Regions from separate parts of the Dietzia sp. 179-F 9C3 NHS genome, predicted to be linked through region 3. Evidence: riboswitches for the same ligand, from Rfam matches in the RefSeq annotation. Region 3 holds a riboswitch; each other region holds the start of a gene.

Region 1 (5,110 bases), on a different contig from region 3:
TCGAACTCGCGGAGTACCACCACAGCGTGCCGTTGACCCGGTCGCCGGTGTGCGACCAGCGCACACCCGTGTCGCGGATGCGGTCGGCCAGCCACGTCGGGGACGTCAGGAGTTCTCCCGGGAGCGGCGTGGGGACCGGGTCCACGGTCGGGGAGAACGGGCCGAGCGCCGGCGCGACCGCCAGGTAGGCGCGGGCGAGGGCGTCAGTCACGGGCGATCCCCCTGATCTCGAGCGTGCGGGTGCCGTCGTCGCGGGCCGTCACCTCGCCACGGACCCGGAAGACCGAACGCAGCAGGTCGGCGTCGAGGATCTCCTCGGGCGCGCCGGCCGCCACGAGCCGGCCCTCCGAGAGCACCGCCATCGCATCGCAGTACTCGACGGCCAGCCGCAGGTCGTGGACGGTGAGCAGCACGGCGAGACCGTCCTGCGCCAGTGTCCGGAGCAGGTCGAGTACGGAGAGCTGCTGGTGCAGGTCGAGGTGGTTGGTGGGCTCGTCGAGCATCAGGATCCGCGGCTCCTGGGCGAGCGCGCGGGCGATGGAGACCCGCTGGCGCTGCCCACCGGAGAGCGTGAGTACATCACGGTCGGCGAGGTCGGCGAGCCCGACCTGGGAGAGGACGGTGTCGACGACGTCGACGTCGTCCGCGCCGAAGGACTCGAACAGGCCACGCTGCACGGTGCGCCCGAGGCGGACCGATTCGCGGACGGTGATCCCGCCGAGGGTGGCCGGCTCCTGGGTGCTCACGCCGACGGTGCGGGCGAGGCTGCGTCGGCGTAGACGGCGGATGTCGGTGTCGTCCACCTCGACCACTCCGGCCGCCGCGGGCAGCGCGCGGTAGCAGGTGCGTAGGAGCGTCGTCTTGCCGCTGCCGTTCGGTCCCACCAGTGCCGTGACCCGGCCCGGGACCACCTGCAGGTCGACGCCGTCCAGGACGAGGTGGCCGCCGAGGCGTGCCGCTACGGATGTCGCGGAGAGGTGACTCATGGGGTCTCCTGTCGGTGGCGACGCCACAGCATCGCCACGAAGAGCGGGCCGCCGACGATGCCCGTGACGACACCGACGGGCAGCTCGGAGTCGGGGCTGACGGAGCGCGCGGCGATGTCGGCCAGGACGAGCGCGAGCGCGCCGAGGACCGCGGCGGTGGGCAACAGGCGCGCGGCGGTGCGTCCGGTGAGGTATCCGGCGAGGTGGGGAACGAGGAGTCCGATGAATCCGATGGTGCCGGACACCGCGACCGCGCCCGCCGTGAGCAACGAGACCGTGAGCAACAGGAGCACGCGGAACCGGGGGACGTTCATCCCCATCGCCGTGGCCCCGTCGTCGCCGGTGAGGAGCAGGTCGAGGCGCCGCGAGGCGAGCATGACGGCGGTGCCCGTGACGGCGAGGACCACCATCGGGACCGCGACCATCCGCCACGAGGCGTCCCCGAATCCGCCGGCGAGCCACCGCATCACGGTGCCCAGCTGGTGGACGTCTCCCAGGACGAGCAGCGTGAAGGTGATGAGGGCGGAGAAGACCATCGTCATGGCCGCGCCCACGAGGACGATCGCCGTGGGGTCGTGCGCTCGGCGGGCGACCAGCACGGTCCCGACCAGGGGGAGGAGGGCGCCGAGGAACGCGGCGGCGGGAAGGGTGAAGAGGCCGAGGGTGCCCGCGCCGAGGCCGAAGACGGTGAGGACGACGACGCCGAAGCCCGCCCCCGAGGACACCCCGAGCAGGTACGGGTCGGCCAGCGGGTTACGGGTCACCGCCTGGGCGACGCCGCCGGCGAGCGCCAACGACGCACCGACGGCGGCCGCGGTGAGCACGCGTGGCAGGCGGGACTCGAGGACGATCGCCGCTCGGGCCTCCGACCACCACGGGGCGAACGCGCCGGGGGCGATGCGGTGGGCGACGATCGCGGCCACGTCGCCGACCGGGATGGAGATCGTGCCGAGTGCGACCCCGCCGGCCAGCGCACAGGCGAGGGCGACGAGGAGCGGCAGGAGGAGCGCCCGCAGACGGCGGCGTCCGGGTGGGGCGCTGGTCGCGAGCCGGGCCATCCGGTCAGTCCTCGACGGCGTCGGGGTGCAGGGCCGCGGCGATCGTCTCCACCGACGTGACCATGCGTGAGCTCTCGAAGAAGTCCGCGAGCGGGACCGTGACGATCCGGCCTTCGCGGATCGCCGGCGTGGTCGCCATGATCGGCTGTGCCTCGAGATGGCGGATCTTGTCCTCGGCGCTCGTCTTGCCGTAGTCCAGCACGACCACGGCCTCGGGCGCACGCTCGCCGATCACCTCCCAACTGGTGGCGAGGTAGGGGCGGTCGCCCTCCGGGAAGACGTTGGCCGCGCCCGCGTACCGGCCGATGAGGTGGCCGATGCCGACTCCGCCGATGGTGACGGGTTCGGCCTCGCCGCCGTCGTAGAAGAACGTGGGCACGTCTGCGACGCCGGCCGCGTCGAGCTTCTCGCGGACCGCGTCGAGGCCGTTGGTGATCCGCTCGGTGAGCTGCACCGCACCCTCCTCGACGGCGAGGATCCGTCCGAGTTGTGCGAAGTCGTTCTCCAGGAGCGCGATATCGGAGAAGCCCTCGCCGCAGTACTCGGAGAAGAGGAACGTGGGGATCCCGGCGGCGGCGAGCGCGTCGCGACTGCGGCCCTCCTTCTCGTCGAAGGCGCTGCGCATGCCGCCCACGACGAGGTCCGGCTCGAGGTCACGGATCTGTTCGGCGGTCGGGTACTCCTCGGCGAGCGAGGGGATCGCGTGGAACCGGTCCGCGACCTCGGGGAGCACGTCCGTGCTCTCGCCGTAGCCCATTCCGACGATCCGGTCTCCGGCACCCATCTGGATGAGGGTCTCCGTGACGTGGTCGTTCATCGACACGATGCGCTGCGGCGGGGTGTCGTAGGTCGTCTCGCGGTCGCAGTTCGTGATGGTGACGGGCTCGGCGAACGGCTCGGCCGCCGCGGCCGTGTTCCCGGGCTCCCCGCGGGAACAGCCGGTGACGGCGAGGACGACGGCGGTGGTGACGGCGACGGCGGCGGTGCGCCGGCGGCGGGTCGGGCTCGGCTGGGGCAGGCTTCGGCGGGACATGCGGACCTCGGTTCCTCTGGCGGGTCCGGCGGGCCGGGACCCGTCGGCGCCGAGGTGCACGGGTGCACCACATGGCCTGCGGGGCTCCGGATCGCAGACCACGGCGATGGGTGGAGCCGCGGACGTCCGGGCAGGCGATCGGGCTCGCCACCTGTCGAGGGGTGGCACACCGTTGCGGGTCAGCGCCGGACTCTCACCGGACTTCCCCTGCCATGGATGTCAGCAGTGTGTCCGCTCAGTATGGACCAGTGCCCGGCCCGCGGGCGCACCGGGTCCCCGACGAGGACGCGGTGGACCCGGCCCGCAGCCCGGCACCTACACGATCGGCGACTCCACCGCCGGATCTGCTACCCCTGAGGGGGTCGCCGAAGCAGCAGTGGAGTCGCCGATGTCGGGAGGGGCGGGCGGGTACGCCGTGGGGCGGCGACCGCGCGCGTCAGATCAGAACGCGGCCTCGTCCATCTCCATGAGCTCGGTGCCGAGGCCGGCCACGATGCCGCGGGTCGCCGTGAGGAGCGGCAGCTCGTTGTGGGCGAACCACTTGGCGGCCTCGACCTTGCCGGTGTAGAAGGCCTTGTCGTCGCCGGTCGCGGAGTCGAGCTTGCCCAGGGCGATCTCGGCGCCCTCGAGCAGGCGCCAGCCCATCATGAGGTCGCCGAAGCCCATGAGCAGGCGCACGGAGGCCAGGCCGATGATGTAGAGGCGCTTGGGGTCCTCCTGTGCGGCCATGAGGTGCTCGAAGCAGCCGCCGATCATGGCCTCGACGTCGGCCAGCGCGGTGGTGAGCAGCTCGCGCTCGGCGGCCAGCTCGGGCCGGGCGTCGGCGGACTCGAGGAACTTCTTGATCTGTGCCGACACGTGACCGACGGCGGTGCCGCGGTCGCGGGCGATCTTGCGGAAGAAGAAGTCCTGCGCCTGGATCGCGGTGGTTCCCTCGTAGAGCGAGTCGATCTTGGCGTCGCGGATGTACTGCTCGATGGGGTAGTCCTGCAGGAAGCCGGAGCCGCCGAGGGTCTGGAGCGACTCGGTGAGCAGCTCGTAGGCGCGCTCGGAGCCGACGCCCTTGACGATGGGCAGCAGGAGGTCGTTGACGCGGTGGGCGAGCTCGCCGTCGGCGCCGGAGACGCGCTGGGCGATGGTCACGTCCTGGTGCGCGGTGGTGTACAGGTACACCGAGCGCAGGCCCTCGGCGAACGCCTTCTGGCGCATGAGCGCGCGGCGGACGTCGGGGTGGTGGGTGATGGTGACGCGCGGGGCGTTCTTGTCCGCCATCTCGGCCATGTCGCCGCCCTGGACGCGCTCCTTGGCGTACTCGAGGGCGTTGAGGTAGCCGGTGGACAGGGTGGAGATGGCCTTGGTCCCGACCATCATGCGGGCGTGCTCGATCACGTCGAACATCTGGCGGATGCCCTGGTTGAGCTCGTCGCCGCCCACCATCCAGCCCTTGGCGGGGACGCCGTGGCCGCCGAAGGTGACCTCACACGTGGCGGAGACCTTGAGGCCCATCTTGTGCTCGACACCGGTGACGAAGACGCCGTTGCGCTCGCCGATCGTGTCGGTATCGAAGTCCCAGTGGAACTTGGGGACGAAGAACAGGGACAGGCCCTTGGTGCCCGGGCCGGCGCCCTCGGGGCGGGCCAGGACCAGGTGGAAGATGTTCTCGAAGAGGTCGTCGGAGTCGCCCGAGGTGATGAAGCGCTTGACGCCCTCGATGTGCCACGAGCCGTCGTCCTGCTTGATGGCCTTGGTGACGCCGGCGCCGACGTCGGAGCCGGCGTCCGGCTCGGTGAGCACCATGGTGGCACCCCAGCCGCGCTCGGCGCAGGTGGCGGCCCACTTCTTCTGCTCCTCGGTGCCGTTCTCGTACATCACGGCGGCGAAGGCCGGGCCGGCCGAGTACATGTAGGCGGCCGGGTTGGCGCCGAGCATCATCTCGCCCACGGCCCAGGTCAGGGCGCGGGGAGCGGGCATACCACCGAGATCCTCGGGCAGGCCCATGTACACGTAGCCGGCCTCGTACCAGGCGCGGAAGG
Region 2 (5,110 bases), on a different contig from region 3:
CGGAGCCGCGGCACGTTCACGCCGAGCGCCGTCGCCGACTCGTCCCCCGTCAACAGGACGTTGAGATTCCGTGCCAGCGGGGTCACCAGGATCACCCCCACGGCCAGCGCCGCGACGGGGATCACCAGGGTGCCCCACCGGGCACCACCGAATCCGCCGAGCGTCCACTGCAGCACCTGGCCTGCCAGACTCGGATCGGGGGCGGTGAGGACGAGCAGCGAGGTCACCGCACTGAGGACCGCCGAGATCGCGACCCCCGACAGGACGAGTCGAACCGGGTCCATGGCACCGGCCCCGCGAGAGACCCCCACCACGGTGACGATAGCCAGGAGGGCGCCGGTGAAGGCTGCGAGCGGGAGCACAGCCGGCCCCCACCCCTCGACCGACCCGTACCGCAACGCGACCACCGCGCCGGTTGACGCCCCGGCGGACACCCCCAGGATGCCCGGGCCGGCCAGCGGGTTGCGGACGACCGCCTGGATCATCGTGCCCACCAGGGACAGTGCGGCGCCGACCACCGCCGCGAGCAGAACCCTGGGCAGCCGCGTGTCGGCGATGATGAGGTCCTGGGCCCGCGTCCAGTCCGGTGTCACCACCCTCGGGCCGAAGATCCGGTGCCCGAGAATCCGGACGGTCGTGCCCACATCGACCGCCACCGAACCCGCCATCACGCCGACGATCATCAACGCGACCAGCGTCGCGATCGCCGCCCCGACCACCACAGCGGCGTTCACACGAGTCCCGCGCCCGATCATCGCGTCGCGACGCCGTGGAACTGCTCCGCGAGGTGCTCGACGCCATCGATCGAGAACGGACCCGGTTGCAGCTGCGAGAGCGTGATGGTGGAAAACGCACCGGCCGTCATCGCGGGGGTGCCGGCGATCGCCGGCACCGATTCGAGATCCCGGATCTTCTTCGCCACCGACGGCGACCGGTACTGCGGGGTGGTGCCCTCCTCACGGACGAGGATCACATCGGGCCGCCTTTCCGCCACTTGCTCCCACGACACACTCATCCACCGCTCCGGCACATCGGCGAAGACGTTCTCACCACCGGCGGCCTCGATGAGTCGTGTCGCCATGCTGTTCCCGCCGGTCGTCTGCGCCTTGTCCGTACCCGAGGCGTAGAGAAAGACGCGGATCGGCTCCTTGTCGCGGACGGCGGCACGCACCTCGTCAAGCCGCGCCCGCAGCGCCGCGATCGATTCCTCGGCCCTGTCAGACACGCCGAAGATCCCACCGATGGTGCCGATCTCGGCGAAGATGTTCTCGACGGACACCGGCTCGGTCGCGCACCCTTCCGGGTTGAGGTGTCTGTCGATACCCAGTTCGGCGAGTTGATCGCGGGTGTGCCCGGTCCTCTCACCGAAGCCGTCCGGGTACCCCGAGTAGACGAAGTCGGGATCGACCGCCAGCAACTGCTCCCTGGTGGGTTGTTCGCTCGACAGGACGGGGACCATCGCGTACTGATCGGTGTAGGCGGGGGCGATCTCCCGGCCACGCATGTAAGCGGTCCCCGCCATCCGGTCCTCGAGCCCCAACTCCAGCATCGTCTCGGTCGCGTTGGAGGTCAGAGAGACCGCCCGCTCGGGGACGGTCGAGTATTCGGTGGTGACCCCACAGTTGTTCACGTCGGTGTATTCGACGGAAGTGTCTCCGGCCGCCGTGATGTCCTCGACCGGCGAGCCGCAGGCGGCGACGAGGCAGAGCGACACGACCACGGCCGCGGAGCCGGCACGACGGAGCAGAACGGTCTTCATGATGTGAGCCTCTCCGGGGGTCTCGCGCCCCAGGATCAGGGATTGGGGACGACAGGGCTCCCTGGCTCACGACGATCATGTCGTTCACAGTGGCGGGACCGCGCCGGAATCTCACCGGACTTTCACCCGTGGTCGTCGTCCCCCGTTGGACCGCCCGAGCCTAGCCCGAGCGGCCAGGGTCTGGTCCGCCACCCCCGCGAGGGGGCTACCACGCCCAGTCGTCGTCGGACGTCTGTTCCTTCCGGCCGATCACATAGGCACTGCCCGAGCCCGAGAAGAAGTCGTGGGTCTCCCCCGCCCCCGGGTCCATCGCCGCGAGAACGGCGGGGTCGGGTCGGCTGTCCGCGGCGTCGAAGGTGGGCTCCAGACCCATGTTCGCCATCGCCTTGTTGGCGTTGTACCGCAGGAACGGGATGACGTCCGCGGTCCAGCCCACCGGGTCGTAGAGAGAGGCGGTGTAATCGAGCTCGTTGCGGTAGAGGTCGTCGAGCAGTGCGCGCGCGAACTCCTCGTGCTGCCGGCGCTCGGCGGCGGTCAGCCCCCTCTGCATCTGTTGCAGCTTGTACCCGATGTAGTAGCCGTGTACCGCCTCGTCCCGGATGATGAGCCGGATGATGTCCGCCGTGTTGGTGAGGATCCCGCGTGAGGCGAACCGCAACGGCAGGAAGAACCCCGAGTAGAACAGGAACGACTCCAGCAGGACGGAGGCGATCTTCTTGTGGTACGGATCCTCCTCCCGATAGTGGGCGGCGATGATCCGCGCCTTGTTCTGGAGGAGCTCGTTCTCCAGCGACCACGCGAAGGCGGCCTCGATCTCCGGGGTGGAACACAGAGTGGAGAAGATGGTCGAGTAGCTCTTGGCGTGCACCGACTCCATGAACGCCAGATTGGTGAACACCGCCTCCTCGTGGGGAGTGGCCGCGTCCGCCATCATGCTCACCGCCCCCACCGTGGCCTGGACGGTGTCCAGGAGGGTCAGGCCGGTGAAGACACGGATCGTGAGCTCGCGGTGCACCTCGTCCAGCTGGCCCCACGACGGCAGATCGTTGGCCACCGGCACCTTCTCCGGGAGCCAGAAGTTGGTGGTGAGCCGGTCCCACACCGTCTTGTCCACCGGGTCGGGGATGTCGTTCCAGTTGATCGCGTGCTCGCGCTCGATCGGTCCGGGGGTGGTCACGGGACCCTCCTCGGGCGGTGCCCGGCGAACGGCCGGCTTCCGTAACGCGGCGGTGGGCCGCACCGGGCCGCCGCGGTGACGAACCGGGCGAGTGCGTCGTCATCGGCATCCAGCAGGTGAACTTCGACGAGCTGGAGCAGCATCTCGGTGAGCTGCCGGAGATCGCCGGTGGTGTCGAGGATCATGCGCCCCGCCAGTTGATCGCCCCGGTGCGCGGCGCGGAACAGATCGATCGCTTCGGCCCAGCTCGCGGCCGTGTCACAGGCCAGGTCGTCGGCCGCGCCGCCGGCCGGGTCGCGGTCCCTGGCCGTCATCGCCCACCCCCCGTCGCGGGCAGGTCGAGGGGCACCGTCGCGGCGCGGGCCACGTCGAAGCGGGCCTGGACGTCGTCCCAGTTCACCAGATTCCACAGTCGATCCACGTAGTCGGCCTTGACATTGCGGTACTGCAGGTAGAAGGCGTGCTCCCAGGCGTCAAAGACGAGGAGCGGGCTGCTGAGCAGGGCGGCGTTGGCGTGGTGGTCATGGACCTGGTGCACCACGAGACGCGCACCGACGGGATCCCAGGACAGCGCACCCCAGCCCGACCCCTGGATGGTGCTCGTGGCCCCGCTGAGCTCGGCACGGAAGGCGTCGAAGTCGCCGAAGAACTCGTCAACGGCGGCGGCGAGTTCGCCCTCGGGCCGGCCCCCACCGTCCGGGGACAGGTTGCGCCAGAACAGCGAGTGCAGACCGTGGCCGGAGAGGTGGAACGCCAGGGCCCGCTCCAGGCCCGGGAGGCTGCCGGTATCGCGGTTCGTGCGGGCCTCCGCGAGTGCCTCGGTGGCGTTGTTGGCGCCGGCCACGTAGGCGGCGTGGTGCTTGGAGTGGTGGAGTTCCATGATCTCGCCCGTGATCGCGGGGGCGAGGTCCCCGTAATCGTAGGCGAGATCGGGCAGCGAGTAGGTCATCGTGCTCCCTGTGCGGTCACGGCCGCGGTGCGGCACTCCGCGGCCTCGGATTTCGGGTAACTGAAGATTATCATTTCACTCCCCGAACTCACGGCTCGAGGTGTCTCACGCCCGAGGGGCGCGGGTCCCTGTCGGACCCGCGCCCCCTTCTCGGGACCCGCCGGAGGCGGATCTACCCCCTCTCCTACCGCGCGGCTCCGGTGAACCGGTCGGCCGCGGCCTCCTGCCGGACCTGCCGGGTGGCCGCGACCATCGCCGCCAACGCCGGCTCGACCTCCTCATCCCGGCGGGTCTTGAGTCCGCAGTCCGGGTTGACCCACAGACGATCGAGATCCATGGCGTCCACCGCCTCGCGGAGCAGACCCACGATCTCGTCCACGCTCGGCACCCGGGGTGAGTGGATGTCGTAGACACCCGGGCCCACCTGATTGGCGAAGCCCGCTGCGTCGAGGTCCCCGAGGATCTCCATGTGCGAGCGGGCGGCCTCGATCGAGGTGACGTCGGCGTCCAGACCCGCGATGGCGTCGATCACGTCGCCGAACTCCGAGTAGCACAGGTGCGTGTGGATCTGGGTCGCGTCCGCCACTCCCGAGGTCGCCAGACGGAACGACCGCACCGCCCAGTCGAGGTAGGCCGGTTGGTCGGCCGCCCGCAACGGGAGGAGTTCGCGCAGCGCGGGCTCGTCCACCTGGACGATCGCGATCCCGGCACCCTGCAGGTCCACCGTCTCCTGGCGGATCGCGAGCGCGACCTGATCGGAGACGTCGGCGATCGGCAGATCGTCGCGGACGAACGACCACGCCAGGATCGTCACCGGGCCCGTCAACATGCCTTTGACCGGCTTGTCGGTGAGTGACTGTGCGTACGCGGCCCATTCGACGGTCATCGGGCGTGGACGGCGCACATCGCCGTAGAGGATCGGCGGCCGTACAAACCGACTCCCGTAGGACTGGACCCAGCCGTTCGCCGTGGTGACGAACCCGTCGAGGAGTTCGGCGAAGTACTGCACCATGTCGTTGCGTTCGGGCTCACCGTGCACGAGGACGTCCAGGCCCAGACGCTCCTGCAGCTCGATCACCCGGCGGATCTCCGCACGCATGGTCTCGGTGTAGGCGGCCTCGTCCAATCGACCCGCACGGTGGGCGGCGCGGGCTCGACGGATGTCGGGGGTCTGGGGGAAGGACCCTATCGTCGTAGTGGGCAGGGCCGGCAGGTCGAGCCGTTC
Region 3 (5,110 bases):
GGATGTCCACGTGCACCAGGTCCACGTACCCGGCCGACGGGGGCAGGTCGTGCGTCGTCACCGACGCCATGCACAGGCGTCGGTAGTCCTCGGGAGGGAGCACGGAGCCGTCGTCGGTCCGTTCGAACCACAGGACCGAGGTACCGAAGAGGCCGCGCTCGGTCATCTCCTCCCGCACGCCCGGAGCGACGGTGCCCAGGTCCTCGCCCACGATCACGGCACCGGCGCGGCTCGCCTCCAGGGCGAGGACTCCGATCATCGCCTCGTGGTCGTAGCGCACGTACGTGCCCTCGGTGGGCGGCCTGCCGGCGGGCACCCACCACAGCCGGAACAGGCCGAGGATGTGGTCGATGCGCACCCCACCGGCGTCGCGGAGCGCGGCGCGGACGAGGTCGCGGAACGGCGCGTAGCCCTCCTCGGCGAGCGCGTCCGGCCGCAGCGGCGGCTGGGACCAGTCCTGCCCCCGCTGGTTGTACATGTCCGGCGGCGCCCCCACGGACACCCCACGGGCCAGCGACCGGTCGAGGGCCCACGCGTCGGCGCCGCTCGGATGGACCCCGACGGCGAGGTCGTGCAGCACCCCGAGACGCATACCGGCCGCGAGGGCGTCCCGCTGGGCGTGGGCCCGCTGCTCGGCCACGACCCACTGGAGCCACTCGTGGAACCGCACCTCGCCCGCGTTCTCGGCGGCATACCGGGCGACGGCGGGGGACTCGGGGTCGCGCAGGTCCTCCGGCCACACCGACCAATGGGGGCCGTGCTCGGCAGCGATCGCACACCAGGTGGCGAAACGGCGCAGGCCCTCGCCCTCCTCGGCGAGGAACGCGGCGAACCGGGCCGCGCGGCGTCCGGTCGGCTCCGCCGTCGCCACCAGGCGCAGCGCCTCGAGCTTGGCGGTCCATGCTGCGTCGCGGTCGATCGTGTCGGCCTCGTTGCCCCGCCGCGCGAGGGCGGCCAGCTCCTCGACGCGAGCGCGGTCGGCGGCGGGCAGGTAGGCGTACTCGTCGATCTCCTCGGGCCGCAGGTAGAGCGGCGAGGCGAACCGGCGGGTCGTGGGCAGATACGGCGACGGCTCGAGCGGCGGGTACGGCTCCGCCGCGTGCATCGGGTTGACCAGGACGAAGTCGGCGCCGAGGTCGCGGGCGGAGAAGTCGGCCAGGTCGGCGAGGTCGGACAGGTCGCCCACCCCCCAAGATCGTTCCGACCGCACCTGGTAGAGCTGCGCCGCCACGCCCACGGCCGGCCGTTCCTCGAGGCCGACGGGCACGGGGATCGTCCGCGGGGAGACGAGCAGCGTCGCCACCGCCGAACCCGGGTCCGCGACGGTGCCCTCGTCGGGGTGGCGCGCGGTGCGGGCGGGGGCCGCGTCGCCGGCGTCGTCACGGGGGTCGCGGCCGTCGACGACGGCGACGACACGGTGCCAGCCCGGAGGCAGATCACCGGGGATCTCGACCGTCGCGCACCCCGTGCGCAGCCCGTCGACGTCCCGGGGCTCCACCCACAGGTCGAGCTGTGGCACGTGGCGGGCGGGACCGCCGCCCTCGGGGATCACCTCGACCGTCAGCGAGGCCCCGTCCGGGACGTGGACGCGCACGCGCGGGCTCCAGCCCTCGCGCGCGACGACGGTGGGCGGCAGGACCCGCCGCCACGGGCGCAGGCGGACCCGCTCGAGCGAGGCCCGGTCGGCCGCGTCGGCGGCGGGCCCACCCGCCGCGGCGACGGCCTCGTCGTCGTCACCCCCCGGCCCGCCGGCCCCGGGCGCCGTCTCGACCCCCATCGCCGCGAGGACGGCGCGAAGTGTCTCCGCGGAGGCGTCGTGCCATATCCCCTGGCCGTCCTCGTATCCGGTGGAGACGCCGCACTCCTCGGCCAGCGCGGCGAGGGCGGGGGAGACGGGCTGGGTGGTGGTCAACGTGGTGTCCTCGCTCCGATGGTGTGCGCGTGCCTGCGGCGGGTTACGATCTGCTCAGCTGCGGTGTTCGGGAACCCGGTGTGAGTCCGGGGCGGCCCTCGCCACTGTGAACGGATGATGTCGCCAGTCCACTGTGCCACTGCTCGCGCCTCGTGTGCGGGTGGGAAGGCGGACGGGCGGCGATCCGGCCCACCCCACGCGGGTGGTCCGGGGAACCGTGAGTCAGGAGACCGGCCGTGGCCGCCACCGCGAGTGCCCGCGAGGTGACGGGCAGAAAGGTTCCACCACACATGCATATCGCAGAGGGTTTCCTCCCCGCGGTCCACGCCGCGGCATGGACGGCCGTCGCGGCGCCGTTCGTGATCCACGGCGCACGCGAGGTCGTCAGAACGGTCCGGCAGACCCCGGAGGCCGGCGTCCTGCTCGGCGCGGCCGGGGCGTTCACGTTCGTCATGTCCGCCGTCAAACTGCCGTCGGTGACGGGCTCGAGCTCACACCCCACCGGCACCGGACTCGGGACGATCGTCTTCCGGCCCCCGGTCATGGCCTTTGTGGCGACGGTCGTCCTGCTCTTCCAGGCGCTGCTGCTCGCCCACGGCGGCCTCACGACGCTCGGCGCCAACGTCTTCTCCATGGGCGTGGCCGGGCCGTGGATCGCCTACGCCGCGTTCGTGGCGTGCCGGCGCGTCGCCGTGCCGCTGCTCGGAGCGGTGTTCGTGGCCGCGTTCCTCGCGGACCTGGTCACCTACCTCGTCACCAGCGCCCAGCTCGCGCTCGCGTTCCCCAGCGCCGAGCACGGGATGTGGCACTCGATGGGCGAGTTCCTCGCCGTCTTCGCGCTCACCCAGATCCCGCTCGCGATCGTCGAAGCGCTCATCGTGGTGGTGATCGTCAGCGTCCTGCTGCGTATCGCCGCGCGTGAGCTCGACCTGCTCGGGTTCTTCCGACGAGCGCGGCTCGAGGGCGCGGCCGCCCCGGCCATCGACGACGCCCCGACGACCAACGCCGAGAAGAAGGAGGCCGTGCGATGAGCGGGAGCACCACCACCGGCGGGCGTCGGCACGCCGGGGCATGGGTCCTCGTGGGACTCGTCGCCGTCGCCGTGGCGATCGCCGCGCTGTCCCTGGTCTACGGCGCGAGCCGCGGCGGGGAGTTCGAGGGGGCCGACGGCCAGGCTGAGGACACGATCACCGAGGTCGCGCCCGACTACGAGCCCTGGTTCGAGCCCCTGCTGCCCGAACTGCCGGGCGAGGTCGAATCGGGTGTGTTCGCCCTCCAGGCCGGCATCGGCGGCGGGATCGTCGGCTACGGGCTCGGCGTCCTGCGCACCCGCAGCCGGCAGCGGGTGCAGCCCGCCGCGTCGGGCACCGCCGCCGTCTAGGTGAACCCCCTCGAACTGGCTGCCGCCCACAACCGTTGGTCGGACCGCCCCGTCGCCGAGAAGCTCCTGCTCTTCGGCGGCCTGCTGGTGGCGGCACTGCTCGTGCCGCCACCGGTGGGGCACGCGGCGATCCTAGCGGTCTGCTGCGTGTGCGGGCTCGTGCTGGCCCGCGTCCCGGCCCGGGTCTACCTGCCGGCGCTGCTCGCGCCGGCGGTGTTCCTCGCACTGGGCGTGGGCCCGCTCGTGTGGGATTTGGTCGGCGGGCGGCTCGTCGTGGACCCCACCGGGGTCGACGCGGCGTGGCGCGCGGTGAGCCGGGCGATCGCGGCCACTGCCGCCACCGTCACCCTGGCCTGCACCACGCCCGCCGCCGACCTCCTCGCCGCGGGCCGGCGGGCTGGCCTGCCGGCCCCACTCGCACACGTCGTGGACACCACCTACCGGCTCGTCGGGATTCTCGTGGGCACCACCCGGACCCTGCGGCAGGCCCACGACCTGCGGCTGGGGCACCGCACGGCCCGCGCGGCGATCACGTCCGTGGGGACGCAGTTCGCGACCGTCTTCGTGCTGGCACTGAGCCGGGCCCGGGCGATCGACGACGCCATGGCGCTCCGCGCCGAACGGGGCGAGACGGCGGTCCTCGCGCCGGCCCGGCCGGTCTCGGCCGCCCGCCTCGTCGTCATCACCGTGGTGGTGGGCGCCGTGGTCGCGGTGGGGATGGCGGCGTGACGGCCCCGCGCGACACGGTCCGGCCGCCCGTCCTCGCCCTGCGCGACGCCCGGTTCGCGCACCGCTGCCTCGACTCCACCGGCGGCCACCGGCACACCGTGCTCGACGGCGCCGGCCTCGAGGTGGCGCCGGGGGAGCGCCTCGCGCTGCTGGGCGGCAACGGCAGCGGCAAGACCACCCTCCTGCGTCTACTCGTGGGGCTGAACCGGCTCGACGGCGGGACGCTCGAGCTCGACGGCGAGCGCGTCCGGGACCGCCGCGCCGACCGCACCCGCCTGCGCGAGTCCGTGCAGCTCGTCCTCCAGGAGCCCGACGACCAGCTCTTCGCCGCCACCGTGCGGGCCGACGTCTCCTTTGGGCCGGTGAACCTCGGCCTGGACCGCGCCGAGGTCGAGCGGCGCGTCGCCGAGGCGTTGGCGGCCCTGGCGATCGCCGACCTCGCCGACCGCGTCCCGCACCACCTGTCCTTCGGTCAGCGCAAACGCGTCGCGATCGCCGGCGCCCTGGCCATGCGGCCCCGGGTCCTGCTGCTCGACGAGCCCACCGCAGGGTTGGATCCGGTGGCGTGCGACGACCTGCTGGCGGCACTGGAGGCGGTGCGCGCGGCCGGGACGGCGGTGGTCATGGCCACCCACGACGTCGACCTGGCCTGGGCCTGGGCGCGGGAGGTGGCGGTGCTCACCGCGGGCCACCTGACCCGCGGCCCGGCACACGACGTGCTGCGGGACGAGGCGCTGCTCGGTGCGGCACGGCTGGCCGTGCCGTGGGGTGCGAGGGTCTCGCGGCGGCTGAAGCGGACCGTGCTCCGACCGGGCGAGGTGTGACCACGTAATCTGTCCCGGAACACGTTCATTTCGGACCAGGACAGCAGTTCCGCCCAGAGAAAGGCCGTGGACCACCCATGACCGAGGCATTCATCTACGACGCCATCCGGACCCCGCGCGGGAAGGGCAAGCCCGGCGGGGCTCTTCACGGCGTCAAGCCGATCGACCTCGTCGTCGGACTCATCGAGGAGATGCGGCGTCGGTTCCCCGACCTCGACGAGAACCGGATCTCGGACATCATCTACGGGATCGTCACCCCGCTCG

Evidence for each region. Region 3 has a riboswitch for cobalamin ahead of ACH0BZ_RS13440 (energy-coupling factor ABC transporter permease). Riboswitches for the same ligand answer to the same signal wherever they lie in the genome.
Region 1: linked by a shared signal. The riboswitch ahead of ACH0BZ_RS06180 (ABC transporter substrate-binding protein) and the one ahead of ACH0BZ_RS13440 (energy-coupling factor ABC transporter permease) in region 3 are both predicted to bind cobalamin.
Region 2: linked by a shared signal. The riboswitch ahead of ACH0BZ_RS10735 (ABC transporter substrate-binding protein) and the one ahead of ACH0BZ_RS13440 (energy-coupling factor ABC transporter permease) in region 3 are both predicted to bind cobalamin.

Annotation. Positions count from the first base shown of each region.
Region 1 is NZ_JBIQES010000003.1:334,072-339,181, forward strand. Features, by position in the region: gene ACH0BZ_RS06165 ((2Fe-2S)-binding protein) at 1-211, opposite strand, end outside; gene ACH0BZ_RS06170 (ABC transporter ATP-binding protein) at 204-986, opposite strand; gene ACH0BZ_RS06175 (FecCD family ABC transporter permease) at 983-2,044, opposite strand; gene ACH0BZ_RS06180 (ABC transporter substrate-binding protein) at 2,049-3,077, opposite strand; cobalamin riboswitch at 3,189-3,331, opposite strand; gene ACH0BZ_RS06185 (acyl-CoA dehydrogenase) at 3,519-5,110, opposite strand, start outside.
Region 2 is NZ_JBIQES010000007.1:199,867-204,976, forward strand. Features, by position in the region: gene ACH0BZ_RS10730 (FecCD family ABC transporter permease) at 1-734, opposite strand, end outside; gene ACH0BZ_RS10735 (ABC transporter substrate-binding protein) at 752-1,759, opposite strand; cobalamin riboswitch at 1,792-1,914, opposite strand; gene nrdF (class 1b ribonucleoside-diphosphate reductase subunit beta) at 1,965-2,936, opposite strand; gene ACH0BZ_RS10745 (hypothetical protein) at 2,933-3,250, opposite strand; gene ACH0BZ_RS10750 (superoxide dismutase) at 3,247-3,885, opposite strand; gene metE (5-methyltetrahydropteroyltriglutamate--homocysteine S-methyltransferase) at 4,070-5,110, opposite strand, start outside.
Region 3 is NZ_JBIQES010000012.1:577-5,686, forward strand. Features, by position in the region: gene malQ (4-alpha-glucanotransferase) at 1-1,912, opposite strand, end outside; cobalamin riboswitch at 1,957-2,166, shown strand; gene ACH0BZ_RS13440 (energy-coupling factor ABC transporter permease) at 2,203-2,943, shown strand; gene ACH0BZ_RS13445 (energy-coupling factor ABC transporter substrate-binding protein) at 2,940-3,293, shown strand; gene cbiQ (cobalt ECF transporter T component CbiQ) at 3,294-4,022, shown strand; gene ACH0BZ_RS13455 (energy-coupling factor ABC transporter ATP-binding protein) at 4,019-4,846, shown strand; gene ACH0BZ_RS13460 (acetyl-CoA C-acetyltransferase) at 4,924-5,110, shown strand, end outside.